4 regions of the Ruegeria sp. AK4 genome follow, and region 4 is predicted to be linked to each of the others. Evidence: riboswitches for the same ligand, from Rfam matches in the RefSeq annotation. Region 4 holds a riboswitch; each other region holds the start of a gene.

Region 1 (7,390 bases), on a different contig from region 4:
GTGAACCGCTTCAAGGGCGACGTATCGCTGTTTGACGAGGGCCGCGACGACATCGCCACGCGCACCGGATGGCCCTGTCTGGGCGTTGTCCCGTGGTTCCACGATGCGTGGAAGCTGCCGGCCGAGGATATGATGGACATCCGCTCTCATACGGGCGGTGCCTGCAAGGTTGTCGTGCCTCAGCTTGAACGGATGGCCAATTTCGACGACCTCGACCCGCTTTCTGCCGAGCCCGGCATCAGCGTTGAGGTCATCCCCGCAGGCCGCCCCCTGCCCGGCGACGCGGACCTTGTGTTGCTGCCCGGCAGCAAGTCCACCATCGGCGATCTGGCCAATTTCCGGGCGCAGGGGTGGGATATCGACCTTTACGCCCATGTGCGCCGGGGCGGGCATGTTCTGGGCCTGTGCGGCGGGTATCAGATGCTGGGCAAAACCATCTCGGACCCGGACGGGGTCGATGGACGGCCCGGCAAGGTCGACGGCTTGGGCCTGCTGGACGTTGACACCGTCATGGCTGGCAAAAAGCACGTTACGCTGACCGAGGCCCGCGCTTTGCCGGGTGGTGAGCCTGTCAGCGGCTATGAAATCCACATGGGCCAAACCGAAGGTCCCGATTGCACCCGCGCCTGGCTTGAGGTCGATGGCCGCCCCGAAGGAGCCGCCAGCCCGAACGGTCGCATTCTGGGCAGCTATCTGCACGGTATCTTTTCGTCGGACGCGTTCCGCGCCAGCTATCTCTCAAAGCTGCGGGTCACGTCGGACAACGCTTATGAGGATGGGGTCGAACAAACACTGGGCGATCTGGCCGACCATCTGGAACAGCACATGGATCTGGATCTGCTGCTGGAACTGGCAAGTAAGCCCCGGCGCGGTTAAGCTTTATTCCAGCTCCTGCGCGGCCAGGGCGCGATGGATTTCGCGACGTACCATTTTGCGGACGTTTCGCGTTATGCGCTCGCCCAAAGCACCCTGCAACTCCTGCCGGACGACATCCGCGATCAATTCCCGCAAGGTATCCTCGTCCATTGGCAGGGCCTGCGTTTCGGACCCATCCGGCGCTGCCCCTTCCGGCTCGGGCGTCTCGGGCGCTGAGACCGACGGGCTTCGAACAAAGGTCGCGGCGGTCTCGGCCTCTTTCACAAAGACGAAGGATTCGGGCTCATCCTGCGTTTCCAGCTTCTCCGCGGCGAAACCTTTTTCGGCGTTCCACGGCAAGGACTGAACCGGCGTACCGGAATAGGCGTCATCACTGTCGCCGTCGGGTTCCCACTGATCTTCGGTGCGGGCGATCGCAGCCTCGAGCGCTTCGATCTTGGCGCTCAGGCTGACGGTCGGATTGTCTTCAGGGGCCGCCGGTTCGCTTTCCGCCACTGGCTTTTCTGCAAACGCCGGTGCCTTGCCATCCCGGTTGGCGGGGGTGCCCGCTCGGACAATGTCGCAGGTCCGCAGCAGCATCGGCTTCGCCGATTTCTCGGCGCTGTATTCCGGTTCAAGTTTCAGCGGTGCTGCATCCCCTTTCGGGGATTTGCCAATGCGCAGGGCATCTGTCAGAACCAGCCGCCCGGGCTTGCGCGCCGCAGCCTTTGAATCCGATCCCGGCTCTTTCCGGGCCTCTTCACTGACAAGACGTTTTACCGAAGACAGGACATCCTCGATACCGGCTTTTACGACATTATCCGTCATTGTTCTCTACCGCTCTATCCTCGGGATCGAGTGTAGCCAAACAATGCAGACCTCACAACAGGTAGTATTGCCCCTTAGTCCCGCCGCAACGCTTTGAGGACGCGATCCAGATCCTTGCTCTGTTTGCTGATCTGAGCCGGCGCTTTCTTGACCAGATTGTAATACAGTGTCGGATCATAGATTTGCACCGCAAGACCCAGACGTTCAGCGGTCAGCAACCCCTGCGCCTGCAACAGCTGATAGGCCGCCAGCGACCGTTCCGTGCGCGAGGCGACCTCGGCCAATTGCGCATCCAGCAAGTCCTGCTGCGCGTTCAGAACGTCCAGCGTGGTCCGGGCGCCCAGCGTGGCTTCCTCACGAATCCCGTCAAACGCGACCTGCGACGCCCGCACACGTTCGGTCGAAGCGGTAAGGCTGGCGGTTGCGGATTCGAAGCGCGCAAACGCATCGGCGACCCCTTGCGTGATGTCCTTTTGCACATTCAGCAGGTTGGCGCGGGATGCATCGCGGGTCGCCATAGCACGGCGCACGGCAGCGGCCAGACGGCCACCGGCATAGATCGACTGATTGAGCGTCAGCGCAACGCCTGCGGTGTTTTGGTAATCGTCATCGTCAAAGTTCTCACGAACACCGGCATTCGCACCAAAGCTCACATTCGGACCCAGATTGGCGCGCTGCTGCTGAACAATCAGGTCCAGAGCCCGAACCTGATGCTGCGCCGACAGGATCGCCGGATGGTTCCGCTGCGCCAGACTGACCGCCTCGGATTGCGAGCGCGGCAGATTGGGCAGGCCCGGCTGACCGGCTGTCCGACCCGGAAGTTTGCCAACCGCATTCACATATTCGGCCTGCGCGGTGCTCAGATCACCCCGCGCATCCGCCAAGTCGGCCCGCGAACTGGCCAACTGCGCTTCGGACAGGGCAACGTCCGTCCGCGTCACCTCACCCACTTCGAACCGGTCGTTCGAGGCGCGCAGTTCCTCGCTGGATACGTCCACGTTGTTCAGGCGAATCTGAACCGTTTCTTCCTGCAGAAGAACGCTCAGATAAGCGGTCGCCGCGCGGAACAGAACCTGCTGTTCGATATCGATCAGCGTTTGCCGGGTCGAAAGAACAGTCTCTTGCGCAGATTGCTTGCCCAACACGGACGCGCCGCCGTCATAGATCAGTTGGGTCAATGTCAGCCCGGTGAAAAACCGCGCCGGGTTCGTTGTTGTCACTGTCGTACCGGTGCGTGTCTTGGTGTATTCCTGGCTGATATCAACCGTCCAGTTGATGATCGGACGCAAAGCCGAAAGGGCGATCGCGACGTCTTCATCCGCTGCACGCAACAGGGCCCGGTTCTGCTCTAGCAGGCCACTGGTGTTATACGCGCCGATGAACGCATCTGTTATATTGTCCGCCCAAGCCGCACGTCCGGGAACTACGCTGATGGCAATGCCAGCGGTCAAAGCCAACACCCTGACCAGCTTACCTGTCGCCGTACCACGCATATCCAAATCCTCTCAAATCGAAATAACGCTGCCTCTCCGGCAGTTTGCGCCTTTGTTTTCAACTAATCAAGGCGGCAAAAATATCTGTCAAATGACTATAGCGAAAATGCACACTTTGCGGAAAAGCTATCTAAAACCGGTGCGCTGGCGTTGAAGGCATCGCGCCAGCTGACCCGTTCGCCGGATTTGCGGCCGATCCGGACGGTGCCCAGATTCCCCTCGACGAACAGGCAGGCAATGCGGCCGTGATCCTTGAGCTGTCCCAGCAGATCGTCCGGTATTTCCTCGACCCCGCCCTGGATCATGATCACGTCATACGGCCCATGTTCAGCCGCGCCCTGTGCCAGAGGCCCCACATGGACAATCGCGTTGTCGGCATTGGCTTCGCTGAGCAGGTTCTGTGCCTCGGACGCCAGGGTTTCATCTTCCTCGACACCCACAACCAACTGCGCCATGCGCGCGGTAACAGCGGTCGAGTAACCAAGCGCCAAACCGATATCCAGCACCGCCTCGTCATTTGAAATATTCAGCGCATCCAGCATCTTAGCCAGAGTGCGCGGCTCGAGCATGCAGCGCCCGTTTCCAAGGTCGATCAGCTCTTCGGCATAAGACGCCTCGCGCTGCGACGCGGGCACAAAGCTTTCCCGCGGAACGTTCAGCATCGCGTCAATGATCGGAAACTTCGTGACGTCCGAGGGCCGAACCTGCGTGTCAACCATCGTGCGGCGCCGGGTGGCGAAATCTGTCATGTGATCTCTCGTCTTGAACCCTTGATTATCTGGCTTGTGCCACATCCCTTGCGCACCGGCAACGGCCCAGATGCCGCAACCCGGGTTTTGTGGCAGGTTTCGTACCGGACCGAGGGCGCTCAATTTACAGGCCGAGCGCCGATTTTGCATTCTTCCCACTGGACGCCCCCAGCGAAAGCTGCTAAAACGCCCTCCACACCACGGCAAGTATTTGATTTTACTTGAAAAGGCGAGTTGGCGGAGTGGTGACGCAGCGGATTGCAAATCCGTGTACACCGGTTCGATTCCGGTACTCGCCTCCATCTCTCTGAAACGCTTCGGTTTTGCGGTCTGGAATGTCCGTTTATTCTGCGGCGCGTCCTTGCGGAATGACTTCATATCCCGGTTCTTCCGGCTCATCGTCTTCCATCTCGGGCGGAAAACCAGGGGCGCGGATGTCGAGGCCGGTGGCGTCTTCCAGCCGCCGGATGATATTCGGCGACAGTTCGCGGTCTCCGTACCGGGCAATGCCGTCTTCGAAAATGCTGATCATCACGGGATTGATCTCTAACGGAACACCGGCGCGGTCGGCAACGTCCTGAAACAGGCCGATGTCCTTTTTCACCAGATCCATGGTGAACGAGATATCGCGCGAGCCGTTCAGGATCACCTGACTTTCGGTTTCATGAACGAATGAGGTGCCCGACGAGATTTTGATCGCCTCATAGGTAGTATTCAGGTCCATGCCCGCTGCCTTGGCCGTCACCAAAGCCTCGGCGCAGGTAATCAGGTTGGCGGTGGCCAGGTAGTTGGTCAGCACTTTCAAAACGGAAGCCGAGCCCAGATCGCCCGTATGCAGGACCCGACGGCCCATCGTGGTCAGGAAGGGCAGAATACGCTCGAACGTCGCGCGGTCGCAGCCTGCGAAGATCGAGATATTGCCAGTCGCCGCCCGGTGGCACCCGCCGGAAACCGGGCAATCCACGGCAGCACCGCCCCGTTCAATGACCATCGCGCCCAGGCGTTTGACCTCGGCCTCGTCGGTGGTCGACATCTCCATCCAGATTTTACCGGGGCTGACCTCGGGCAGCATCTCCTGCATCACCGCGTCCGAGGCGGCAGGGGACGGCAAGCAGGTGATCACCGCATCGCAATCGCGCATCAGCTGGGCCGGATCTTCCGCCGCTTTGGCCCCTTGTGCGACAAAGGCCGCCACCAGATCCGGGTTCAGGTCATGCACGGTCAGATCGATTCCGTTGCGCAGCAGCGACCCAGAAAGCTTGCCGCCCACATTGCCCAGCCCGATAAACCCTACCTTCATACGCCGCACCCTCCTGTTCGCGTGTTGCCGACCATGCGATCACGTCGCAGCGATCGGATCATGCCGCCCAGCGACGCCGACAGGTCGCTTTTTACCCGCTTCCTCACGGATCGGCGCGTTGCGCTTGACAAGCGGGCCGCCGCTGCCGCATGTCCCTTTCGTTGGTGTCTGCGACAGCAGATGAAAAGGGAATGCGTCAGCGGGTTTTTCCGTCAAACGCAGCCGCCCCCGCGACCGTGACCGGAGAGGGTGCCCAAGCCACTGGCGAATGCCGGGAAGGCGGGACATCCGACAGAGGAGAGCTCTGACATCCGCAAGCCGGGAGACCTGCCAACGCCCGAAGATGAAACCGGACGGGGTGTTCCGGTGTGGGGCTCTGATCGGCCCGCATGAAACCCCGTCCCCCACGAAGAGGATTTGGGGGGATGAGAGACATGACCGAGACCGTTCCGGTCGAACTTCTGGTTTGCACGACCTGTCGCCGCGGCCTGCCTGTCGAAGATGATGCACAGCGGCCCGGCACGTTGCTGCACAAGGCGCTGGAACAGGCGGGCCTGCCCGAGGGCATTACCCTGAAAGCCGTCGAATGCCTGTCGAATTGTGATGAAGGCTGTTCGATCGTGCTGCGCGGCGGGCCGGATCGCTGGACCTTTGTCTACGAGCATCTGAACGAAACCGACCATGTCGGCGTGATCGTCGAGGGCGCGACCAAGTACCTCGCCACCGAGGACGGTCTGGTCAAATGGCGCGAGCGCCCCGAACATTTCCGCAAAAACTGTGCGGCCCGCATTCCCCCGATTGGAGCCCTGAAATGAGCAATCTCGAAAAACTTCCCGTCACCGTGATCACCGGCTTTCTGGGCTCGGGCAAGACCACGCTGGTGCGTCACCTGATGCAGAACCCGCAGGGCAAGCGTTTGGCCGTTGTCGTTAACGAATTCGGCGACGTGGGTGTTGATGGCGATATCCTGAAATCCTGCGCCATCCCGGATTGCCCTGCCGAAAACATTATGGAACTGGCGAACGGCTGCATATGCTGCACCGTGGCCGATGATTTCATTCCGACCATCGAGGCGCTGATGGCGCTGGAGCCGCGGCCCGAACATATCCTGATCGAAACCTCCGGCCTCGCCCTGCCCAAACCGCTGCTGAAAGCGTTCGACTGGCCCGATATCCGCTCGAAAATCACTGTGGACGGCGTGATCGCTCTGGCCGATGCCGAGGCCGTCGCCGCCGGTCGCTTTGCACCGAATGTCGAGGCGGTGGATGCCCAGCGGCTGGCCGATGACTCGATCGATCACGAAACGCCCCTGTCCGAGGTGTTCGAGGATCAGATCTCCTGCGCCGACATTATCCTGCTGACCAAACCCGATCTGGCTGGCCCGGAAGGTGTGGCGAAGGCCAAGGAAGTCATCGCAGCCGAGGCCCCCCGCCCCCTGCCCGTGGTCGAAGTCGCCGAGGGCGTGGTGGATGTGCGCGTCGTTTTGGGCCTCGAGGCCGCAGCCGAAGACGACATGGACGCCCGCCCCAGCCATCATGACGGCCATGACGACCACGAGCATGACGATTTCGAAAGCATCATCGTCGAACTGCCCGAACAGACCGACCCCGCCGATCTGGTCGCCAGGATCGAACGTCTGGCGACCGAGCTGAACATCCTGCGGGTCAAAGGTTACGCCGCTGTTCAGGGCAAACCGATGCGCCTGTTGGTTCAGGCCGTCGGTGCGCGCGTCCGTCATCAGTATGACCGTCCGTGGGAACCGGGCGTAGAGCGCCGTTCGCGCCTTGTGGTGATCGCCGAGCATGACGATATCAAAGAGGCCGAAATCCGCGATATCCTTGTGGGCTTGAAAGAGGCCGCCGAGTAAACCATGCACGTCGTCTTCCGCGAAAGCCACGGGCTCGAAGAGACCGAGACCCCCACCGATCTGGGCCAGAGCCCGGCGGATCTGGTGGTGCTGTCCTTCTCGGACAGTGACCTTGGCGCTTTCGCGGCAGGCTGGCATCGCGGTGGCGGGCCCGAGGGGCGGATGCCGACCTTGCGGCTGGCCAACTTGACAGCGCTGAAACACCCTCTGTCTGTCGACACCTATGTGGAACAGACGCTGGAAGGCGCGAAGGGCATCCTGATCCGCTTGATCGGCGGCGTTCCCTATTGGTCCTACG
Region 2 (7,390 bases), on a different contig from region 4:
TCTGCGATGGGCGAGCAGATTCGGCGGCTGAAAGAGATGGGTATTCCCGTCAGCGTCACCCCCGGCGTGCCCTCCTTTGCGGCGGCTGCGGCAACGCTGGGCGCCGAACTGACCCTGCCCGGCCTCGCGCAGTCGGTGGTTCTGACCAGAACGCCGGGGCGCGCCTCGTCAATGCCCGAGGGTGAGACGCTGGAGAATTTCGCCAAAACCGGAGCGACACTGGCGATCCATCTGTCGATCGGCAATCTGGACAAGGTGATCGCCGATCTGACTCCGGCCTATGGCGCGGACTGCCCGGTCGCGGTGGTCTACCGCGCCAGTTGGCCGGATGAGCGGGTCATTCGCGCAACGCTGGCCACTCTGAAAGAGGCGCTGGACGACAGTATCTCGCGCACCGCCCTGATCATGGTCGGCCCTGCGCTGGCCGGTGAGGGGTTCGACGAAAGCTGCCTCTATTCCAAAACCTACGACCGCCGTTACCGCCCGCAAAGCGCGGACAGTCCATGGTCAAGCTGGAGCCATGGCGATGACTGAGGTGATGGCGAATCCTCCGGGCGTTCTGATCTCGGCCCCTTCGTCCGGCACCGGGAAAACGACAGTCATGCTGGGCCTGCTGCGCGCCCTGGCCGAGGATGGCCTGACCGTGCAGCCGTTCAAAAGCGGCCCGGACTATATTGACCCGGCCTTTCACCGGGCGGCGGCGGGGCGGGCCTCGTTCAATCTGGACAGTTGGGCGATGGGTGAGCCTTTGCTGGGCGCGATTTCAGTGCAGGCCCGGGGCGCGGATATTGTGGTCGCCGAGGGTTCGATGGGTCTGTTTGATGGCGTCGCAAAGCCCGGAGAGCTGGGGCACGGCTCCAGCGCCGAGACCGCGTTACGCATGGGCTGGCCGGTGGTGCTGGTTCTGGATGTGGGCGGACAGGCGCAATCGGCTGCGGCAACGGCGCTGGGGTTTCGGATGTATAACCCGGACCTGCCTTTTGCAGGTGTGATCCTGAACCGCTGCGCCAGCCCGCGTCACGAACGCCTGACCCGGTTGGGGATGGAACGCGCAGGCTTGCCGGTTCTGGGCGTGCTGCCGCGCCGGGGCGATCTGACGCTTCCGGAACGCCATCTGGGCCTGATACAGGCGGTCGAACATCCCGATCTGGAAAGCGCCATTGCCGGATATGCGGCGTTTCTGCGCGAACATGTGGACCTTGAGGCGATCAAGCGGGCGGCCTCCTCAGGCCCTGTTGGGCCATCGTCAGCCGCGCTGCCGCGGCCTCCGGCCCAGCGGATCGCCTTGGCTCGGGATGAGGCGTTTTCATTTACCTATCCGCATTTGCTGGAAGGCTGGCGCGCAGCCGGGGCGGACATTCTGCCGTTTTCGCCCTTGGCGGACGAGGCTCCGGCCACGGACGCCGATCTGGTCTGGTTGCCCGGTGGCTACCCGGAACTGCATGCCGGAAAATTGGCCGCAGCCGAGACCTTTCTGACCGGGCTGCGCAAACACGCCGAAACCAAACCCGTACACGGCGAATGCGGTGGCTATATGGCCTTGGGCGAAGGGCTAATCGACAAGGACGGCACCCGGCACGCGATGGCCGGGCTTCTGGGCCTTGTGACATCTTATGAAAAGCGCAAGTTCAACCTCGGCTATCGGCGGGCAGAATTGCTGGCCCCGATGCCGGGCCTTGCGGCAGGCACCGCGTTGCGGGGGCATGAGTTCCATTATTCCTCGATCATCGACCAGCCGGATGCCCCATTGGCGCGGGTGTTTGACGCCGAGGGGACCGAAGGGCCGCAAACCGGCTCGGTCCGTGGCAATGTGACTGGCACGTTCTTTCACCTGATCGCCGAGGCCTCGGCATGAGCGGGTTCGTGTCGTTCATCGGTTCCGGTCCCGGCGACCCCGAGCTATTGACGCTGAAGGCCGTCGATCGGATGCAAAAGGCCGATGCGGTGCTGTTTGACGATCTGAGCAGCGGCCCGATCCTGACCCATGCGCGCGACGATGCCGATCTGGTCGGCGTCGGCAAACGGGCCGGTCGCCCCTCACCCAAGCAGGATCATGTCAGCCGGTTGCTGGTGGAATACGCCCAGACCGGGCAGCGTGTCGTGCGGCTGAAATCGGGCGATGGCGGGTTGTTCGGACGGCTTGAGGAAGAGCTGGTGGCCCTGCGCGCCGCCGGGATCGAATATGAGATCATTCCGGGCATCCCCTCAGCCGTTGCGGCGGCTGCCGCGGCAGGCATTCCGCTGACCCGCCGCCTGACCGCGCGGCGGGTGCAGTTCGTCACCGGCCACGATGTCAGCGGCAAGCTGCCAAAGGACCTGAACCTGCCCGCCCTCGCCGACCCCGGCGCGACGACGGTTGTGTTCATGGGCAAACGCACCTTCCCTTTGCTGGTCGAGGCGCTGCATGCCCACGGTCTGCCGTTGGACACGCCCGCGCTGATGGCCGAGTCGGTTTCGACGCCCGAGCAATCCCTGCAGCGCTCCACCATCGGCGCGCTGTCAGACCAGTTGCAGTCCGAGATCGGAACCGCCCCGGCCCTGATCCTGTACGGCCCGCTGGCAGAGTTCGACGATGTATGACCTGACCCTGATCGGCATCGGCACGGGCAATCCTGATCACGTGACATTTCAGGGCGCGAAGGCGATCCGTGCGGCGGACCTGATCCTGATCCCGCGCAAAGGTGAGAATAAGGCCGATCTGGCCGGACTGCGTGAGGAAATCATCGCGCAGGTGTCCGAGACGCCCCCCAACATCGCCTATTTCGACATTCCCAAACGCCGTTCCGAGGATGGCTACCTGCGCGGCGTGGATGAGTGGCACGACGCCATCGCCCTGCGCTGGCAAGAGGCGATCGCGGAGCATCCCGAGGCGCGCAGCGTCGCGCTGCTGATCTGGGGCGATCCGTCGCTCTATGACAGTTCTTTGCGAATCGCGTCGCGGCTGGACCCGCACCCTTCGACAAAGGTAATCCCCGGCATCACCGCTTTGCAGGCGCTGACTGCCGCTCATGCGATCCCGATCAACGATATTGGTGCGCCCTATGTTGTCACCACCGGGCGGCGCATCCGGGATGAGGGCTGGCCCGAGGCAGGATCGAAAGTGGCCGTGATGCTGGATGGCGAATGCTCGTTCCAAAGCCTCGAGATGGCAGATTACGATATCTGGTGGGGTGCCTATGTTGGCATGAAAGAGGAAATCCTGATCCGCGGCCCGCTGGCCGAGGTCGCACAGCGGATACTCGACACCCGCGCCCGGGCCCGCGCCGATCATGGCTGGATCATGGATATCTATTTGCTGAAAAAGCGCGGGATCTGACGCAAAAGGTCGCAAATGGCGATTGCGCCGCCCCAGACATCGCGGCTAAATGAATGCGTCTGGTCCCGCCGGAGACTTCCGGATGCTAAGAGGGAATTTGGTGCGGTTTCGCCAGAAGCCCAAGCCAAAGCCGCCCCCGCGACTGTAAGCGGTGAGCCCCTGTTCAACCAGCCACTCCCGATCACTCGGGGGGAAGGCGAACAGAGGCACCGACCCGCAAGCCAGGAGACCTGCCAGGCGACAAATGAAACACCAGCCGTCGGGTGCGGCGGCTTTGGAGGACAAGAAATGACAACACAAACGCAAACGGCTTCTGCCGCCAAGACAGGTCTCCTGCCGGTACTGTTCGCCGTGGCTCTGGGTTTTGGGGTGATCACCCTGACCGGCCATGTTCAGGCATCCGGCCTGCATGACGCCGCCCACGATGTGCGCCACGCGACCGGTTTCCCCTGCCACTAAGCCGATGTTCAGTCGCATTCTGACCAGCGCGTTGTTCGCTGGTGCTGCAGCGGGGCTGATTGCCGCCTTGCTGCAGCTTATTTTCGTGCAACCCGTGCTGTTGCATGCCGAGCTTTATGAATCCGGGGAGTTGATCCATTTCGGAGCCGAGGCCGTTTCGGCACATCCCGAACTGCCCGGCATGTTCTCGGACCTGACCCGCGACGCGCTAAGCGTCATATTCACGATGCTGACCTATACCGGCTACGCGCTGATTCTGGTCGCGCTGATGTCGGTCGCCGAAGGTCAGGGGCACAAGGTCGATGGCCGCACCGGCGTGCTGTGGGGCCTTGCGGGTTTCGTCGCGTTCCACTTCGCGCCGGGCTTCACACTCGCCCCCGAGGTGCCGGGCGTTGCGGCGGCGGATGTCGGCGCACGTCAGCTCTGGTGGTTTGCGACCGTGGCCTCCGCAGGTGTCGCCATGTGGCTGATCGCGTTTGGCGGCAACCTTGTCAGCTATGTCATCGCAGCCGTCCTGCTGATGGCCCCGCACCTGATCGGCGCGCCCGAGCCTGATGTCTTTACCGGCCCCGTGCCGACCGAGATCGGTGCCCTTTTCGCGGCGCGGGCCTTTGGCATCGGTCTGGTTGCCTGGGTGTTGGTGGGGTCTTTCTCCGGGTATTTCTGGCAGAAAGAAGCCAGCCACGCCGAAGCCAACGCGTGATCGGCCAACCCGATAACCCGCCGGGCGCAACCCCGGCGGGACTTTCTGTTTCCCAAGGAAAACAAATGTCTCGCCCCCTTGCTTTGTTTGCGATTGGTCTGGTCTTTGGCGGCGGCGCGGGGTTCGTGCTTGCGGCGGCCAATGGTGTTACCTTCGACGGCCACGATCACGCCGACCCGGCCCATCACGGCAGCCACAATGCCGAAGCCGCTGCGCATGACCATTCCGCAACGATCAACCTGCCGGCAGGGCCGGACGCCCCGGCCGTTGAAATTGCCATTGTCAAAGACCCGATGGCCGGTTGGAACCTGCATGTCATGCCGCAGAACTTTCGGTTTGCGCCGGAAAACGCCTCGGCCACCGACCAGCCCGGCGAAGGGCATGCCCATGTCTATGCGAACGGGGTGAAACTGGCGCGGCTCTATGGCAACTGGATGCACATCGCCGATCTGCCCAAGGGCGAGGTTGAAATCGAAGTGTCCCTGAACGCCAACAGCCACAGCCAGTTGATGGTCGACAACGTTCCGGTCCGCGCCTCGACGACGGTTCAGGTAGACTAGCAAGCCGGAACACGCGCCCGCAGACACAACCGAAGTCGCCCGCAGGGCCGGGCGTCTTCGATCCACCCTGCCGGGCTGTTCAGGTAGGTCTGGCAGGTCGCGGCAATGTCCTCGGCATCCGCCACAACATCGATCCCGGAAAAAACGTATGAGGCCAAGCCCTGCCCCTGAAGGGCCAGCACGGTTGGCTGATCGCACCCGCTGAAACATTCGTGCTCGGCCACGTCCACCTGCGTGTCCAAACCGGCCTGCTTCAGTGCCTCTTGCACGGCCTGCCGTTCCCCGTCGCGGTCGCGGGTGCCAACGCAACTGCTGCAGATCAAAATACGCGCCCGTGCCAAATCGCCCCTGCCTTTCCGTGCGCCAGTTCTGCGGGTTTCCCGACCGCAGCGCAAGCTCATCGCGCCGCGCCGGACACAAGAATGTGAGTGCGCATCCCGCCGCTTTCTGGCATCAATCACGCACCCTTAGCCGAGGAGGTTGCCCGATGAAAGCGCTCTGGTCGATGTTATGTATTCTGGCCCTGCCCGCCAGCGCCGAGATTGCCGAGCCGCCCGCCGGCTGGGCCGTCTATCCCTCGGGCAAAAGCTATGCGCAACTGGTCGATGACACCAAAGCAGCGGTCAAAGGGAACGGGCTGATCGTGGTCACTCAGGCCGGGCCGACCAAGGCCGCCGCCGCGCGGGGCATCGCCATTCCGGGCAATCTGGTTATCGGGGCATTCAACAACGATTACGCCGTGCGCGTTCTGGAAACCTCGACCGCCGCGATGATCGAAGCGCCGATCCGGTTCTATGTGACTGAAAACGCGGACGGCACGGCCACGCTGTCCTACAAAACGCCGACATTTGTCTTTGCCCCCTATGTTTACGAAGGCGGCGAAGCGCTGAGCGATATCGCCCTGGAACTGGACGAAAAGTTTCAGGCGGTGGCAGAAAGCGCAGCTAAATAGTCACACTGACGTGATCCGACTTGCTTCCGGGGGCATCCTCCGCAATCTGCTTTGAAATAACGAATTCGGAGCACGATTGATGCAGGACATGCCCCCCCGCGCCGCTGATCTTCTGGCACAACGACTGTACGAGGCCGGATGCCGCCACGCGTTCGGCATGCCGGGGGGCGAGGTTCTGACGCTGGTGGATGCGCTGGAACAGGCGGGGATCACCTTTCATCTGGCCAAACACGAAAATTCCGCCGGGTTCATGGCCGAGGCCGTGCATCACCGCGATGGCGCGCCTGCCATTCTGGTGGCAACGCTTGGCCCCGGCGCGATGAACGGGATCAATGTGGTCGCCAACGCGCTGCAGGACCGGGTGCCGATGATCGTGCTGACCGGCTGCGTCGACGCGGATGAGGCGCTGACCTACACCCATCAGGTGATGGATCACGCGCAGGTCTATCGCTCGATCACCAAGGGCACGTTCCTGATGACGGCTGAGGGCGCGGATATTGTCGCCGACAAGGCGGTCACGCTGGTCAACCAGCCCCGCCCCGGTCCGGTGCATATCGACGTGCCGATTTCGGTTGCCGATACACGGGTGCCGGGCGCAAAGCGCCGCCGCCGCGCCAAGATCGCCGCAGTCGCGCCCGAGGGGAACTGCGTGGAAAAAGCCCGCCGCTGGGTGGCCGAGGCCGAGCGGCCCATCGCCATTGTCGGTCTGGACGTGCTCTATGACAACTCGCGCAATTTGGTACAGGCGTTTCTGGAACATTTCGGCATTCCCTTCGTGACCAGCTACAAGGCCAAGGGTGTGGTGCCCGAGGATCATCCGCTGTGCCTTGGTGGCGCAGGCCTGTCGCCGCTGGCGGACAAACATCTGGTGCCGCTGGTCGAACAGGCCGATCTGGTGCTGTGCCTGGGCTATGACCCCATCGAAATGCGCCCCGGCTGGCGCGAAATCTGGGACCCCGAGGAAAAGCGCGTCATCGACATCTCGGCTGTGCCCAACGACCACTACATGCATCAGGCCGGGCTGAATCTGGTTGCCGATACCGGGGCCACGCTGGAAGCCGTCGCCAAAGGCAACCCCGCGCGCCAGACATGGCCCGGCGGGGAACCTGCGCAGGTCAAGGCCGCGCTGGCGCAGGCCTTCCCGACCGATGATGACTGGGGTCCGGCGGGGGTGATCGCCGAAACCCGTGCCGTCCTTCCGCCGGAAACGCTGGCGACTGCCGATAGTGGCGCGCATCGCATCCTGCTGAGCCAGATGTGGAACTGCACGGAAGAGCGCGGTCTGATCCAGTCCTCGGCGCTGTGCACGATGGGATGTGCCGTGCCGATGGCCATCGGCCTGAAACTGGCCGAACCCGACCGCCCCGTGATCAGCTTTTCCGGTGACGCCGGGTTCCTGA
Region 3 (7,390 bases), on a different contig from region 4:
CGGCTGATCGGAGTGAACGCGGATGGCGAAACGCCCCTGCTCTCCCCGGACCGGCCCACCGGCGAATTTGCCGTTGGTGACTGGGTGCTTAGCGACGACCACAACCGCGTCCGGCACCTGCTGGACCGGCGCAGCACCCTGCAACGCCGCGCCGCAGGCACTGGGGCCGAGGCGCAGCTGATCGCCGCCAATGTCGATGTGCTGTTCATCGTCAGTTCCTGCAATGCCGATTTCAATCCGCCCCGGCTGGAGCGGTATCTGGCACTGGCCCATCAATCCGGCTGTTACCCGGTTGTGGTTCTGACCAAGGCAGACACCTGTGCAGATCCTTCCGACTATGCCGCCCGGGCGCAGGCGCTGGCACCGTTCCTGACGGTTCTTGCGGTGAACGCGTTGAAGGCTGACGATATCCAGCAGGTGCTGTCGTGGTGCCCTTCGGGGCAGACAGCCGCGCTGGTCGGGTCGTCCGGCGTGGGCAAAACGACGCTGGCGAACGGGATGACCGGGCGGCAGGACGGAACCGCCGGCATTCGTGAAGATGACGCACGCGGGCGGCACACCACGACGTCGCGCGCGCTACACCGGATGCAAAACGGCGGCTGGCTGATCGACACGCCGGGCATGCGCGCCCTGCGGCTGCTGGACGCGCAGGATGGTGTGGACGAGGTGTTCTCGGACATCCTCGAACTCGCCAACATGTGCCGGTTTTCGGACTGCCAGCACGAGGCTGAACCCGGTTGCGCCGTGCAGGCGGCCATCGGGGACGGTACGCTGGATGCCGACCGGCTGGAGCGGTGGCGGAAGCTGCGGCGCGAGGATCAGAGGAATTCTGAAACCGTGGCGCAGTCCCGGGCGCGCGACAAGGCGTTCGGCAAGATGGTGCGGTCCGTGATGCAGGACAAGAAGTCCCGCAAGGGTCTGTGACGGCAGGGGCACCGGATCACCGGTGCCCTTTCTCAGCCAATCAGACGCGGCCAGACGGCAGCGTTGCGGCGCGCAAAAACGCCGATATGGCCGATATCGCTTACGCCGAAGTCTTTTGGCGACAGCAGGTGCCGTTTTGCCCCGGACCCGTACAGATCGGCCAGCCGCCAGACGGCTTCGGGCGGGACCATCTGATCGTCTTCAAAGGTGAACAGGTCCACAGGCACGCCTGACCCGGACCATTTGGCCTCTGGCAGGCTCGTGCCAATGTCGGGCACGTAGTTGAGCGGCGCCGTGCACCATCTGCGCCACTGCCAATAGACAGGCGCAGGCAAATCCGAGCCAAACCCCAGCGCCTTGCCCGGCAGGTAACCCATCGCGTGAACCGTCAGCGGCGCGTGGCCGTACCAGAACAGCCCTGCCAGCGCCCGATACGGCCAGGGATGATCCGACAGCGTGACCAGCCCCGAACACACGCAGATCATGCGATCGATCCGGTCGATATCGGGCTGCACCGGTCCCAGCATCGCCCCGACCGAATGGCCGATGGTCCAGTGCTGCGCGTCAGGGAAGCGGCGGCGCATCTCGGCGCGGGCGGCGGGCATGTCGATCAGGGCCCAATCCGCCATCGTGGCCTTTGAGTGCTTCAACGGCCCCGACGCGGACGACCCGAAATCGCGATAATCATAGGTCAGGCAGGCCATGCCCCGGTCCGATGCCAGCCAATGGGCAAAATGCCGGTAGTACTCGCGCGGAACGCCGGTGGCGCTGTTCAGCACAACTACAGTTTCGGGATCGGAAACCGGGCGGTACAGCCGCGCCGACAGCATCGCCGGGCCGGACGGAAACTGGAAGTCTTCTGTCAAAACCGTTTGCTGCGCGTCCAACATGGCACCCTCGGAATCAATCTGAACTATTCGGTTCATTTCTTGATCAGGCGCTGAACGGCACGGCCAAGTCAACAGCGAAGCCACATGACCAAACGTCCACTTCGGGCCGAGGGCGCAAAATGCGGATCAAGATCAGCTTGACTCGGGGCCCGGCCAACCGCTAGCGATTGTGTGATGGTTTCCGGCCCCCACAAGGGGTCGGGATGAAAAGGGAACTCGGTGCGGTTCTGCCCGGCGATGCCGGAACGAACCAAGGCCGCGACTGCCCCCGCAACTGTAAGCGGTGAGCACTGCCGGAACACCACTGGCCGAAAGGCTGGGAAGGTCGGCAACGCTTTGACCCGCAAGTCAGGAGACCTGCCATCAGAACTGAAACCGAAACTCGGGCGGGGTGTCCGGGCAGGTCCTGACAGCTTCGCGCAGTCCTACCTGATCCACATCCCCCGTCCGCCGCGCGGAGGGCGCAGGATGATCTGGAAGACAAAGACGCATGAATTCACCGCAACCGTGTGCCAGCGGACCGGCAAAACCTGCCCGGCGCTGGCCCGGATGGCGCGTGCGCTGACACAGGCGGTGGCAGAAGCCGGACCCGCCACCACGGCTGAGTTCGAAATCGAAGGCAGCAGCGAGCTGAGGTTTTGCCCCGGCGGCTGCACCGCCCGGTTCCGCGCTCGTCCGGATCAGATCCGGGTGTTTTGCGGCAAGGGCGCCGAGGATGATCTGGACAGGCTGGACCGCTACGCCGACATGATTTTTGGCACAGGCTTCAGCCCATTGCCCGCGGGTGTAGTCGCCAGCCCACCCTGCGCAATGCTTGACGCAACAGCGATCACCCCGCCCGAAAGGCGGGCTGAACCGCATCGGGTTTCAGCCTGAGTCAAGCGTCACTCACCACCTGTGCCGTCCCGACGGCCCAGGCCATCTGCCCCTCGGTCTCGACCGCGCAGGGCCGGATGGCCCGCAACCGCGCCAGCGCCTTTTGCGGGGGCTCTCCGCATTCGACCATCAGCCGCAGGACAACCATGCCCGACCGGCCGCAGCCGCCCCGGCAATGGACCAGCACCCGCCCGCCGCCGGACAGCGCATGCCGCACCGTCGCGCTGACCGAGGGCCACGCGTCAAGCACCGCCTGCGGTGGTGCGCCGAAATCCTCGACCGGCAGATGCACCCAACGGCTGGCGCGGCCCTGAATATCGCTGCCGAAATCCTGCGCGCCGTGCTGCAACATCTCGACCGCGGTGGTCATCGAAATCACCAGCCCCGGCTTCCAGTCCGAAATCAGTTCCAGATCACCGGAATAGTCCCCGCTGCAGCCCGGAATCGGCGTCAGGGCCAGCGTACCGCCCCCAACTTGCAGCGCGTAGATCGCCATCTGAGACATAAACCAAGTCCCCTCATGAAATAATCGCCAAAAATACAGTCTCTGGAATAGGCCGAACCAGTTTACGCAAGGACCCGCGTTTTCCAAAACAAAAATCCTGACGACGCGCTGTGGACGCGGGCGGCGGCGACCTCTACGCTGCGGCAGAACTCGAATCCGCGAAAGCAGACATGACCGACACGCCCAGCCCCGCCTATCAGGTTCTCGCCCGCAAATACCGCCCGGAAACTTTCGCCGATCTTGTGGGACAGGACGCGATGGTGCGCACGCTGAAAAACGCGTTCGAGGCGGACCGCATCGCGCAAGCCTTTGTCATGACAGGCATTCGCGGCACCGGCAAGACCACCACGGCGCGCATCATCGCCAAAGGGATGAACTGCATCGGGCCGGATGGTCAGGGCGGCCCCACGACTGAACCTTGCGGCCAGTGCGAACATTGCGTGGCGATCATGGAAGGCCGCCATGTCGACGTGATGGAGATGGACGCCGCCAGCCGCACCGGCGTCAACGATATTCGCGAGATCATCGACAGCGTCCGCTACCGCGCAGCCTCGGCCCGCTACAAGATTTACATCATCGATGAGGTTCACATGCTCTCGACCAGCGCCTTCAACGCGCTGCTCAAAACGCTCGAGGAACCGCCCGAACATGTGAAGTTCATCTTCGCCACCACCGAGATCCGCAAGGTCCCGGTCACGGTGCTGTCGCGCTGCCAGCGTTTTGATCTGCGCCGGATCGAACCGGAAGACATGATCGACCTGCTGCGCAAGATCGCCGATGCCGAAGGGGCCCAGATCGCCGAGGATGCGCTGGCGCTGATCACCCGCGCCGCCGAAGGGTCGGCCCGCGATGCGACCTCGCTGCTGGATCAGGCCATATCCCATGGCGCGGGCGAGACCAGCGCCGATCAGGTGCGCGCCATGCTGGGTCTGGCGGATCGGGGCCGGGTGTTGGACCTGATCGACATGATCCTGCGCGGCGACGCCGCCGGTGCGCTCACCGAGCTGAGCGCCCAATACGCCGAAGGCGCCGACCCGCTGGCCGTGCTGCGCGATCTGGCCGAGATCACCCATTGGGTCTCGGTGGTGAAAATCACCCCCGACGCCGCCGAAGACCCGACGGTCTCGCCCGACGAACGTGCCCGTGGTCAGCAGATGGCCGAGGCCCTGCCCATGCGCGTCCTGACCCGCATGTGGCAGATGCTGCTGAAGGCGCTGGATGAGGTCGCAGCCGCCCCCAACGCCATGATGGCCGCCGAAATGGCGGTGATCCGCCTGACCCATGTGGCCGACCTGCCCAGCCCGGAAGAGCTGATCAAACGCCTGCAGGACGCCCCGCCGCCCCCGCCCGGTGGCCCCGGCGGCGGCGTTCCCCTGCCCGGCAATGGCGCACCGCCGGTTCAGGCCAGCGCCGTATCTTCAACCTACGCCCCCGCCCCGCGCGGATCGGGCGGCGCGCCGGTGGCTGCACTGGCGCAGGATACGCAGGCCGCCCTCGCCCGCTATCCGACCTTCGAACATGTAGTCGAACTGATCCGCGCCAACCGGGACGTGAAATTGCTGGTCGAGGTCGAGACCGGCCTGCGTCTGGTTTCCTACCAGCCGGGCCGGATCGAATTCACCCCCGCATCGCAGGCCCCGACGGATCTGGCCCCCCGGCTTGGCTCTGCCCTGCAACGCTGGACCGGCAACCGCTGGGCCGTCTCCATCGTGTCCGAAGGCAACGCGCCGACCATCGCCGAGGTGCGGGACAAGGCGGAACTTGCCCTGAAAGCCGAGGCCGAACAACACCCGCTGGTGCAGGCCGTTCTGGCGCAATTCCCCAAGGCGAAGATCACAAAGATCGAAACCCCCGAAGAACTTGCCGCCAAGGTCGAAACCGAAGCCCTGCCCGAGGTCGAAGACGAATGGGATCCGTTCGAGGAGGATTGATCCTTTTGCTTTTCGCCACAAGCGCGGTGGCGGAAGTCTGCGATAAGGAAAGGCCGCTATGGAACTCTGCCTCTGGCCCGGCATCTATGCTTGACGAGTTCTTAGCACTGACCTTCAATCCGATCGTACTCGTTTTAATAGGCGTTACTGCGCTCGCAATCCTATCAAAACGAAGAGCACTCAAATGGGTGATCGCTTTCGTTTGGGTAGCACTCGCCCTCATGATTACCGTAGATTATTACGGCCCAATTCTTGACGATATCCGGTGGGAAGCGATGCAGGAGGGCTGTATTGGATCTCCCCTCTTGTTCCTCGCTCTTGCAATTGCGATATGTGCGAAACTCATACACGGCGCGTTGCGCCCCCGCATATAGGAGAATACCGATGCTCAAAGGACTAGGCGGTCTGGGCGATATGGCCAAGATGATGAAATCCGCGCAGGACCTGCAGACCAAAATGACCGAAATGCAGGAGGAGCTGAACAACCTGATGGTTGTCGGCGAATCCGGTGCGGGCCTTGTCAAAGCCACCGCCACCGCCAAAGGCGAGCTCAAAGGCCTGGACATCGACCCGTCGATTTTCAACGGCGACGACAAGGAAGTGGTCGAAGACCTGATCCTCGCCGCCATCAAGGACGCCCAGACCAAGGCGGCCGACCGCGCGCAGGCGGAAATGGCCAAGCTGACCGAAAGCATGGGCCTGCCTGCAGATATCAAACTGCCGTTCTGATCTTCATCTTTTCAAAAATACTCCCGCCGGAGGCTCCCTCCGGCGCCAGACAGGACAGGCCGTGAGTTCCAACAGCGACATCGACAATCTGATCGACCTGATGGCCAAACTGCCCGGCCTCGGCCCCCGCTCGGCCCGCCGGGCGGTGTTGCACCTGATCCGCAAACGCGCCCTGCTGCTGACACCTCTGTCTGATGCCATGCAGCAGGTCGCCATCACCGCCCGCGAATGCCTGAACTGCGGCAATGTGGGCACCACCGATATCTGTGACATCTGCGACGCCGAGGCCCGCGCGACCGGAGAGCTCTGCGTGGTCGAGGACGTCGCCGACCTCTGGGCGATGGAACGGGCGGGCGTGTTCAAAGGCCGCTACCACGTGCTGGGCGGCACGCTGTCAGCATTGGACGGCGTCGGCCCGGACGAGTTGCGCATCCCCCGTTTGAAGGACCGGGTGCTGGCCGAAGGGATCACCGAGGTCATCCTTGCGCTCAACGCCACCGTCGATGGCCAGACCACCGCTCATTACATCGCCGATCAGTTGGACGGGCAGGTCCGCCTGACCTCACTGGCACAGGGCGTGCCGATTGGGGGGGAACTGGATTATCTGGATGACGGGACGATTACGGCGGCGCTCAGGGCGCGGAAGGAACTTTAGCCGGTATTCACCGCCTCGAAAAAATTCAGTTTTGCGGGAATTCTCACACCCTCAGGTTTTTCAAATCTTCTGAAGCCTTTCAAAACCGCCTCTTGGATCGCTTCGACATCCGCTGCCGTTCCATTGTATTTCTTAAGAATACGAGCCGCTGGCCCTATATTGGCTGCCAGGTCGGAAACTTTTTTGAGCGGGCCTGAATGCTCGAAAGTAATCTCAGCGACATCGCCGGCTACGTCACTGAACCCCGCATCCTGCAACACATCGACAACATAGCTGATGTCCTGAAAGCCAAGCGGACCCGGCGCATTGGGTTCCTCGGGATCAGGTGGCCCCAAGTGCGACATCGCCGCCTGGAAAGGAATCTCGAACCACGGGTTTTCTGAATTCATTGGTGCCCACGCCGCAACAACCAGCCGTCCCTTTTGGCACATATGCCGACGTATGTTTGCGAAAGCGGCGACCGGGTTGGAAAAAAACATGACCCCGAACCGAGAAATCACGAGATCGAAGGGTGCAGTGGGTATCGCGTCGTTTTGCGCGTCCAGCAGGCAGTATCTGGACTTAATGGACATTTCGTTGGCGCGGGACTTGGCATGCTTCAGCAGCGGTTCAGAGATGTCCAATGCCGTTACAGTCCCCGCCGGGGCCAAATGCCCCGCAAATGCGACGCTCGCCGCACCAGTTCCGCAACCAATGTCGAGCAACCGCTCACCCGGACGTGGACGCGCCCGTCGAATGAGTTCGTTGGTTACGGACCCAAAGACAGCATCTAAATCCTCTTCAAATCTGATCCACTTGAGGCCGGGTGCCGAACTCCAGTATTCCGCCTGTTCTGAATTGGCCGTCATTGCAAATCTCACGTTCTGCGACAAAGGTCATT
Region 4 (7,390 bases):
GTCCAGCAGGAATACACGCGGCTTGGTCACATCTGAGGTTTTGGTTTTGATCGCGGCAAGCTGCACTTTCCAGCCGGACACCAGCGCCTCGGCCCGGTCTTCGACATGCATCACCTTGCCCAGACGCAGAACATCGTCAAACAGCAGGTCCATGCTGGCTTCGGGGCGGTCCTTGTCCAGATGCACGCAGCTTTCAGTCAGGATCATGGTTTTGATGCCGAAGGGGGCCAGCGTGTCGGGCGTGACATCTCCGCCCGGTTTCATGCCGTAATACCAGCCTGCGAAGAACAGGTCGGGCTCAACCGCGACGAGGTTCTCGATCGTCGGGTATTTCGGCGCGAGCTCAGGGATATCGCCGCGCTGCGCGTCGAAATCGGTGCTGGTCTTGTACCAGCCGGTGATGCCGGTCAGGCCAACGATTTTGTCCTGCAGGCCAAGCGCAAACGCCATGTCGGTCATGTTCATGTCATGCACGACCAATCGCTCGGGCTGTGTGTCAAACACCAGCGGTTCGCCGCAGTTGTCGACCGAGACTTCCTGTGCCGCCGCGCCGCTTGCCAGACCGGTGATCAGCGCCACAGGCCAGAGTTTCTGCTTCATCCTAAATCCTTTTGAGGTGACAGTTTGCGTTTTCGGATATCGAGCGCAGGGATCACACGGCCTTCGTGCTGAAAGCACAGGTAATCCACGCCAAAGGTTTCGCGGACGCGGCCCGGTGTCAGCACCTCGCTCACCGGTCCAAATCCGGTCAGCCGCGTGGCTTTCATCAGCGCGACATGGGTCGCAAATTCCGGGATCATGACCAGATCGTGGACGATCATGACGACCGTCACGCCCAGTTCTGCCACCAGCGACAGCATGTGCCCCTTGGCGTCGGGGTCCAGATGGTTGGTCGGTTCGTCCAGAAACAGCAAAACCGGGTTTTGCGCCAGCGCCCTTGCGATATGGGCGCGCTGCCTTTCCCCGCCTGACAATCTGCCCAGCGGTTTTTCTGCCAGATGGAACAGGCCGGTGACATCCAGAACGCGGTTCAGGTCGGTTGCGTGGTCAGCGGCTGATCTGTCCGCTTTGATCGGGATCTGACCCAGTGCAACATAGTCCCGCAAGCGCAGCCGACCATCGGGGAATTCCTGTTGCCCCACCACGGCAATCGTCCGCGCCCGCTGTCTGGCAGAGAGGTTCCGCAGGCTTTGACCCTGGATGCGGACATCGCCAAGGGCCATACGTTCGGCCCCGCATAACAGTTTCAGCAGCGTGGTCTTGCCCGCGCCATTCGGTCCGGCGATGGCCAGGATCGAGCCTTCTTCAAGGCTGAACGAGGTGTCCTGCAGCAGCATATCTCCGTTCAGCGCGTAATATCCCAAACCCTCGGCCACCAGAAAACTCATGAACCGTCCTCCGACGGCAGACGCGGCATGCGCGACAGAGTTTTGGTGAGCAGGGCAGGGGGGCGCTCGGATGCGCTGGTCCAGCCATCTGCGCTATCACGATACTGGCGGGCAAAGTCGGCCAGCGCCGTCAAGTCCTTGTCGGTCTGAATGTCGCCGAACAGATACTGGGCCTTGCCTGCGGCCTGCAGGCCAACGGTCATGGGTCGTTCGCACCCGGCCATGCAGGCGATCAGGCGGGTTTTGAAACCGTCGGGAAGCTGGCGGTCCAGTGCGTCTTTTGCTGCGTCCGCCGACACAGGCCCCTGACAGGTCTCGCAGATCAGAACGTGGTGATCAGTGTCGTGCGGCATTCTTCGCTCCGAAAAATGCCAATGGCGGACACGTGGTGCCGGTATCTTGAACACGCAAGCGTGCCATCAAAGCCTCCTTCCAGGACACCCCGCCCCGGGTTGGTTGAACATATGATGGCAGGTCTCCTGACTTGCGGGTCGTCGCTCGGTCAACCTTCCCGGCCTTTTGGCCAGTGGTGATTTGACGTCGCTCTCCGCCTACAGTTGCGGGGGCAGTCACGGCTTTGGCCTGCACAGGCCGCACCGTATTCCCATTTTCGTCCCTCGGGCGCGCCGTCGGGAACCATCCCGTGCAGCTAGTCCGGGAATAGAATAGTTGTCAAGAGTCTCGGTCCAGCCGGGGCCGGCGCCTGTCAGTAATCTGCGACCAGAAGGAAATCGGGCTCGGCATCTTCTTCGATTGTCGCAAAGCGCGGGATCGGGTCTTCGAACACATTGTCGGTGCGGTCGTCATTGACGGTCGAAACCTCGCCGATCAGACAATCACCGCGTTCCGCCCAGAACGCGTGCCAGATACCCGGCATCAGCGTGACGCTTTGACCCGGCGCAAGCCGTAAAAGCTCACCGGGTTTGATCGTGACGGGGCAGCCATCGCTGGGCACGATGACAGGATTTTCCCGGTCGATCCCCCCATCTTCATCCGAGGCGTAAATCTCCATCACCAGATCGCCACCGCCCCGGTTGATGATGTCTTCGGCCTTTATGATATGGCGATGCATCGGGGACAGCTGCTTGTCGCGCGAGATCAGCAGCTTTTCCGCGTATAACATCCCGCGCCCGAGGCTGAGGTCATTGGCGTCGCCGTTGCGCAGGGTGAACAGAAACAGGCCCAGCTCATCAAATCGGCCCTGACCGTAATCGGTTATGTCCCAGCCCAGATTGCGGTCCCGTATGCCAGCCGCCTTTTCGCTGCGCATCTGGTCGAGGGACCAGTCGGCAAACGGGGGCAGCACGGCACCGAAAGAGTGAATGAACGCCTGCGCCTCGGACTTGATGCGGTTGATGTCGGATCGTTTCATGGGTTTGCCCTTATAAGGGGTTAAAGCTCGTGCGCCCAGGGCGGGTTTGCCCCGGCGCGGGATACGGTGACGGCTGCAACGGCGGCACCGGACGACAGGGCAGCGCGAAGACTGTCGGCGTTGAGCGCGCGAATACCGTCTTTGGTCAGATGTCCGGCGCGATGCAGTTCGGCCAGAACCCCGGCATTGAACGTGTCGCCAGCGCCGACCGTATCGACAACCTCGACCCGCTGAACCGGCACGGAGACCTCGGTTCCGTCCGACAGATACCCTGTGGCCCCTTCACCACCTCTGGTCACGATGACCACCGAAGGCCCCGCCTGCAGCAAAAGCGGCACTTTCTCGGTCAGGGTTTCCGGGCCGGGGACGATCCAGTCCAGATCCTCGTCCGAGACCTTGACGATATCCGCCTGCGCGATCATCCGGTTCAGCCGCGTACGATACCGGGTCTGGTCCTGAATGAACCCCGGGCGAATATTGGGGTCCAGCATGACCGCGCGCTTTGCACCATGGCGGTTCAAAAGGTCGGCATAGGCGTCGGCGCAGGGCTCGCAAGCCAGGCTGATACCACCGAAATACAGGGCCGATACGGCGGTTAACCGATCCGGCATATCCTCGGCGCGCAGCATCCGGCCTGCGGTGTTTTCATCGACGAAGGTGTACGAGGCGTGCCCGTCCTTCAATTGCACGAAAGCCAGAGTACTGGGGCGTTCGGACCGAATGACATGCGCGGTGTCCACATGGCTGTCTTTCAGCGCCTGCGCCAGTTGATCGCCGAACATGTCCGAGGACAGACCCGTCAGCATGGCCGCCGGTGCGCCCAGCCGGCCAAGGGCAATTGCCGTATTGAAGATCGCCCCGCCCGAATGCGGCACAAACCCGCTTGCGCCCGAGGTTGTGGGCTCGGCGATCATGTCGATCAGGGCTTCACCGCAGCACAGGATCATCCCGAATTCCTTCCGCAAAAATAAGTTCAGGCGGCCAGTCTACCGCGCGAGCGCATTTTTGCAGAAATTGTTAGCGCCAACAATGCCAAATTCGGCCTGTTCCGACACATACAGGTTCATCGAGCGGCGCAAATCGCTGAACCGCCCGCCCGCGTTGAAAGCCGCCCGGAACGTATCGCCGAAAAGCCAGCGGTTCTTTTCGGCCACACCGCCGACCAGAAACACCCCTCCGGTCGGCATCAGCGTCATCGCCATGTCGCCCATCAAAGCCCCCAGATGCGATGTGAACATCTGTGCCGCTTTGGCGGCGATGGGGTCAGAGCCATCGCGGGCATCCTGCAGAATGTCCTTGGCTGTCCGCACCGGCGTGTCGGTTTGGCCACTTGCTATGCCAACGGCCTGATAGAGGACCGGCAGGCCCGTGCCGCTCAGGAACATTTCAGCCTCAAGCATCAGGCTGTCGTCAAAGAAACTCTCGGGCGAGATGCGGCGGGCGGCGTCGAACACATCCACCTCATCCCGATGGCGCGGAGACAGGCCCACATGGCCGCCTTCGCCCGAGGCAGTGTGATAATGACCTTCCGAATACAGCAGCGCGCCAACGCCCAGCCCCGTGCCGGGCCCCACGACAAGGCGGGTTCCTGTTGGCGGCGTGTCGTGCCCTTGCAGAACCGCCACATCGGCGCGTGTCACCTCGGCCACGGACCAGGCAGCGGCGGTGAAATCATTGATGACAAACGTATTCTTCGCGCCTGTGGCCTGCGCAAGCTCGACCTCGGACAGGTCAAGATGGGCGTTGGTCAGGCGGATCACGCCGTCCCGCACCGGCCCGGCCCCGGCGGCCACAACCGCCTGAGGGTCGGTTCCGATGTCGTCGCGCAGGCTGTGAAACGCCTCGAGCAGATCAGGCAGAGACCCGGTCGGATGCTTACGCAGATCGACCAACTCTCCGTTGGAAACCACGCCAAGGCGGGTGTTCGTGCCACCGACATCCGCAACAAGATTCCAGTGCTCATGCACCGCACCTGCCGGTTGCGCCAGCGGTAGGGAAACCTTACTGGCACCCAGCATCGATTTCACGGCATGGAACGAGGCTTTGGGGGTCCGCTCAAGCGTTTCGAAATCCACATCCACCAGACCAAAGCGTTTCTCGTAGCCAAAGGCCCATTCGTAATTGTCCAGCAGCGACCAGATGAAATAGCCATTAACGGGAACGCCTTGATTCAGTGCGTCCTGTACCGCAGCCAGATGGCTGTTCAGATAGTCGATCCGGTCATCATCCTGCCCCCTCTCGGGGCTGGCCATGCCGTTCTCGGTCACCAAGAGGGGCAGGTCCCCGGTGTATTCCCGACACGTCCGCGTCAGGAAACGGGTCAGGGCGGCGGGGTCGATTTCCCATCCCATCTGGGTTTTGGGCAGCGTGCCCGGAACCTCGGTCAGACCGGGCCATGCGGTATCCGCCGGGGCGATCAGCTTGCGGGTATAGTAGTTCAGCCCGCACCAGTCGACCGGCGTTCCAATGGTGTCGAAATCATCCTGCCAACCGGAGGGCAGATGAGGCTCCAGCCCTTTCAACACATTGTCGGGATAGGCTTTTTTGAACACGCCGCCCAGAAAGAACCGATTGTAAATTCCGTCATACAGGTCTGCGGCCTGCCGTGCCTCGGGGCTGTCATCGGCGGGTTCGGCCCATTCCAGATTGAACACGCCGCCCAGATTGGACATGCCCAACCCGCGCATCGCCTGAATGGCGCGGCCATGGGCCAGCAGAACGTGATGCATCGCGCGGGCCGCGGCGCGGATATCGCGCAGACCCGGCGCGTGGTGGCCTTCGAAATGGCTGAGCCAGCTTACGCACCAGGGTTCGTTGATCGGCGCGACAGAATACATCCGGTCGCCGATGCGGCCCATGATCACCTCGGCAAAGTCGGCAAACCATCCGGCGATATCCCGGTTCCGCCAACCGCCCAGATCGGCCAGTGCCGAAGGCAGCTCCCAATGATACAGCGTCGCGCAGGGGCGAATGCCGCGTTCCAGCAGCGCGTCGGCCAAACGGTCGTAATAGTCCAGACCGGCTTGGTTGACCTGACCGCGCCCCTCGGGCAGCACGCGGGCCCAGCTGGTCGAAAACCGGTAGCAATCGAACCCGGCCTCGCGCACCAGATCGAAATCCTGTTCGAACCGGTTTAGATGATCGCAGGCCAGATCGCCGTTTTCTTCCCGAACCACGTTGCCCGGTGAGGCCGCGAATGTATCCCAATGGGTCTGACCCGCACCGCCCTGCGCGTGGCCTTCGATCTGATAGGCCGAGGTCGCCACGCCAAAGAGGAAATCCTTGGGAAAATCGCTGCGGGCATATTTCATGTTCAGAACCTGTTAGGGGCGGGGCCGGTTGACCGGCCAACTACCAGTTCCGCCTCGAGCAATCTAGTTTTGATCGGATCGCCCGGCGATTTGATCCGTTCGATCAGCATGTCCGCCGCAAACTCACCGGCCCGCCGGACCGATGAGCGCGTGGCGGTAAATATCGGTATATCCTGACCGTTTTTCAGGTAGGACAGGTCATCGTCATGGGCGATGACCGACACATCGCGCCCCATCTGAAGCCCGGCTTCGTCCAGCGCGCGGCGCACCCCGATGGCCGAGATCATCGATGCGCACAATATGGCCGTTGGCGGGTTGGCCAGCCGCAGCATGTCGCGGGTTTCGTGATGGCCATAGACCTCGGTCATTTCGGCGCTGCGCATCAGGTCCGGGTCGGGCTCCACGCCGCTTTGCTGCAACGCCTCAAGGTACCCCTCGCGCCGCCGTTGCGCGAAATCCATATCCTCGATCCCGTTAATCAGCGCGATGCGGCGATGGCCGAGATCGATCAGAAACTGGGTTGCCCGCAGGAACGAGCTTTTGTTGTTCACGTCGACCCAGTCATAGGGGACGGTGATGCCGGTCGACCGTCCATGCACGATGAACGGAACGGACATGCGGTTCAGAACCTCGATCCGGTGTTCGTTCACCTTGGGCCCCTGCAGCACGACGCCATCCACGGCACCGCGTTGAAACAGGCTGCGATACGCCTCTTCAATCGAGGTGTCATCGGCGCTGGTGAACATCATGTCGTAGCCATGTTCCGCGTATTTGCGCGCGGCACCGGCCACGAAATCCCCGAAAATCGGGTTCACCATTTCATGCTGGGATGAGCTGGGAATCACATGCCCGATCACCATGGATTTCCCTGTCGCCAGCCCCTTGGCGCGGCTGTTCGGGCGATAGCCATGTTTGGCGGCTGCGGCCTGAACGCGAACCCGCGTATCCTCGCTCACCTCGGGATAGCCGTTCAGCGCGCGGCTGACGGTTGTCTGCGACAAGCCAAGGATTTCCGAGAGTTGCTTCAGGTTCATTTCGATCTCAAAGCGCCTTCAAACGAGTGCTCTTTTCTGTATTGTGGCCAATTTCCCATTCCGTCAACCCGTTTTGCCAAGAATGTTAATATTATGGCTAAGTGGAAACAGAATGTTGACAGAGCGTGAATGTTAGCGGATAACACCAATCATCCAAAGCGCTTTGGAAAAATCCAGATGCGCATGATATCGTCGGGAGGACTATTCATGAAACACGCGCTTTATGCAGGTGCGGCGACGCTCGCCCTGATGGCAGGGGCGGCACAGGCGCAGGGTGAATTGATC

What was found. Region 4 has a riboswitch for cobalamin ahead of ACR0EZ_RS05340 (DUF1636 family protein). Riboswitches for the same ligand answer to the same signal wherever they lie in the genome.
Region 1: another riboswitch for cobalamin. It lies ahead of ACR0EZ_RS12580 (DUF1636 family protein); the one in region 4 lies ahead of ACR0EZ_RS05340 (DUF1636 family protein).
Region 2: another riboswitch for cobalamin. It lies ahead of ACR0EZ_RS12510 (CbtB domain-containing protein); the one in region 4 lies ahead of ACR0EZ_RS05340 (DUF1636 family protein).
Region 3: another riboswitch for cobalamin. It lies ahead of ACR0EZ_RS21220 (hypothetical protein); the one in region 4 lies ahead of ACR0EZ_RS05340 (DUF1636 family protein).

The regions. Positions count from the first base shown of each region.
Region 1 is NZ_JBQFXS010000006.1:89,975-97,364, reverse strand. Features, by position in the region: gene ACR0EZ_RS12610 (cobyric acid synthase) at 1-876, shown strand, start outside; gene ACR0EZ_RS12605 (hypothetical protein) at 880-1,683, opposite strand; gene ACR0EZ_RS12600 (TolC family outer membrane protein) at 1,758-3,176, opposite strand; gene ACR0EZ_RS12595 (protein-L-isoaspartate O-methyltransferase family protein) at 3,272-3,925, opposite strand; tRNA gene ACR0EZ_RS12590 (tRNA-Cys) at 4,154-4,227, shown strand; gene ACR0EZ_RS12585 (NAD(P)-dependent oxidoreductase) at 4,269-5,234, opposite strand; cobalamin riboswitch at 5,371-5,574, shown strand; gene ACR0EZ_RS12580 (DUF1636 family protein) at 5,660-6,040, shown strand; gene cobW (cobalamin biosynthesis protein CobW) at 6,037-7,092, shown strand; gene cobN (cobaltochelatase subunit CobN) at 7,096-7,390, shown strand, end outside.
Region 2 is NZ_JBQFXS010000006.1:73,805-81,194, reverse strand. Features, by position in the region: gene cobM (precorrin-4 C(11)-methyltransferase) at 1-534, shown strand, start outside; gene ACR0EZ_RS12525 (cobyrinic acid a,c-diamide synthase CobB) at 527-1,855, shown strand; gene cobA (uroporphyrinogen-III C-methyltransferase) at 1,852-2,580, shown strand; gene cobF (precorrin-6A synthase (deacetylating)) at 2,573-3,316, shown strand; cobalamin riboswitch at 3,360-3,568, shown strand; gene ACR0EZ_RS12510 (CbtB domain-containing protein) at 3,605-3,775, shown strand; gene ACR0EZ_RS12505 (CbtA family protein) at 3,780-4,478, shown strand; gene ACR0EZ_RS12500 (hypothetical protein) at 4,544-5,038, shown strand; gene ACR0EZ_RS12495 (DUF1636 family protein) at 5,035-5,361, opposite strand; gene ACR0EZ_RS12490 (DUF302 domain-containing protein) at 5,526-5,990, shown strand; gene ACR0EZ_RS12485 (thiamine pyrophosphate-binding protein) at 6,070-7,390, shown strand, end outside.
Region 3 is NZ_JBQFXS010000019.1:8,662-16,051, reverse strand. Features, by position in the region: gene rsgA (ribosome small subunit-dependent GTPase A) at 1-924, shown strand, start outside; gene ACR0EZ_RS21225 (alpha/beta hydrolase family protein) at 957-1,850, opposite strand; cobalamin riboswitch at 1,974-2,193, shown strand; gene ACR0EZ_RS21220 (hypothetical protein) at 2,283-2,690, shown strand; gene ACR0EZ_RS21215 (protein-tyrosine phosphatase family protein) at 2,692-3,195, opposite strand; gene ACR0EZ_RS21210 (DNA polymerase III subunit gamma/tau) at 3,366-5,126, shown strand; gene ACR0EZ_RS21205 (YbaB/EbfC family nucleoid-associated protein) at 5,511-5,855, shown strand; gene recR (recombination mediator RecR) at 5,917-6,510, shown strand; gene ACR0EZ_RS21195 (class I SAM-dependent methyltransferase) at 6,507-7,358, opposite strand.
Region 4 is NZ_JBQFXS010000002.1:305,493-312,882, reverse strand. Features, by position in the region: gene ACR0EZ_RS05350 (ABC transporter substrate-binding protein) at 1-600, opposite strand, end outside; gene ACR0EZ_RS05345 (ABC transporter ATP-binding protein) at 597-1,388, opposite strand; gene ACR0EZ_RS05340 (DUF1636 family protein) at 1,385-1,741, opposite strand; cobalamin riboswitch at 1,841-2,044, opposite strand; gene ACR0EZ_RS05335 (D-lyxose/D-mannose family sugar isomerase) at 2,095-2,760, opposite strand; gene ACR0EZ_RS05330 (carbohydrate kinase family protein) at 2,781-3,707, opposite strand; gene ACR0EZ_RS05325 (glucokinase) at 3,747-4,778, opposite strand; partial or broken gene ACR0EZ_RS05320 (GH1 family beta-glucosidase) at 4,773-6,071, opposite strand; gene ACR0EZ_RS05315 (LacI family DNA-binding transcriptional regulator) at 6,074-7,105, opposite strand; gene ACR0EZ_RS05310 (ABC transporter substrate-binding protein) at 7,313-7,390, shown strand, end outside.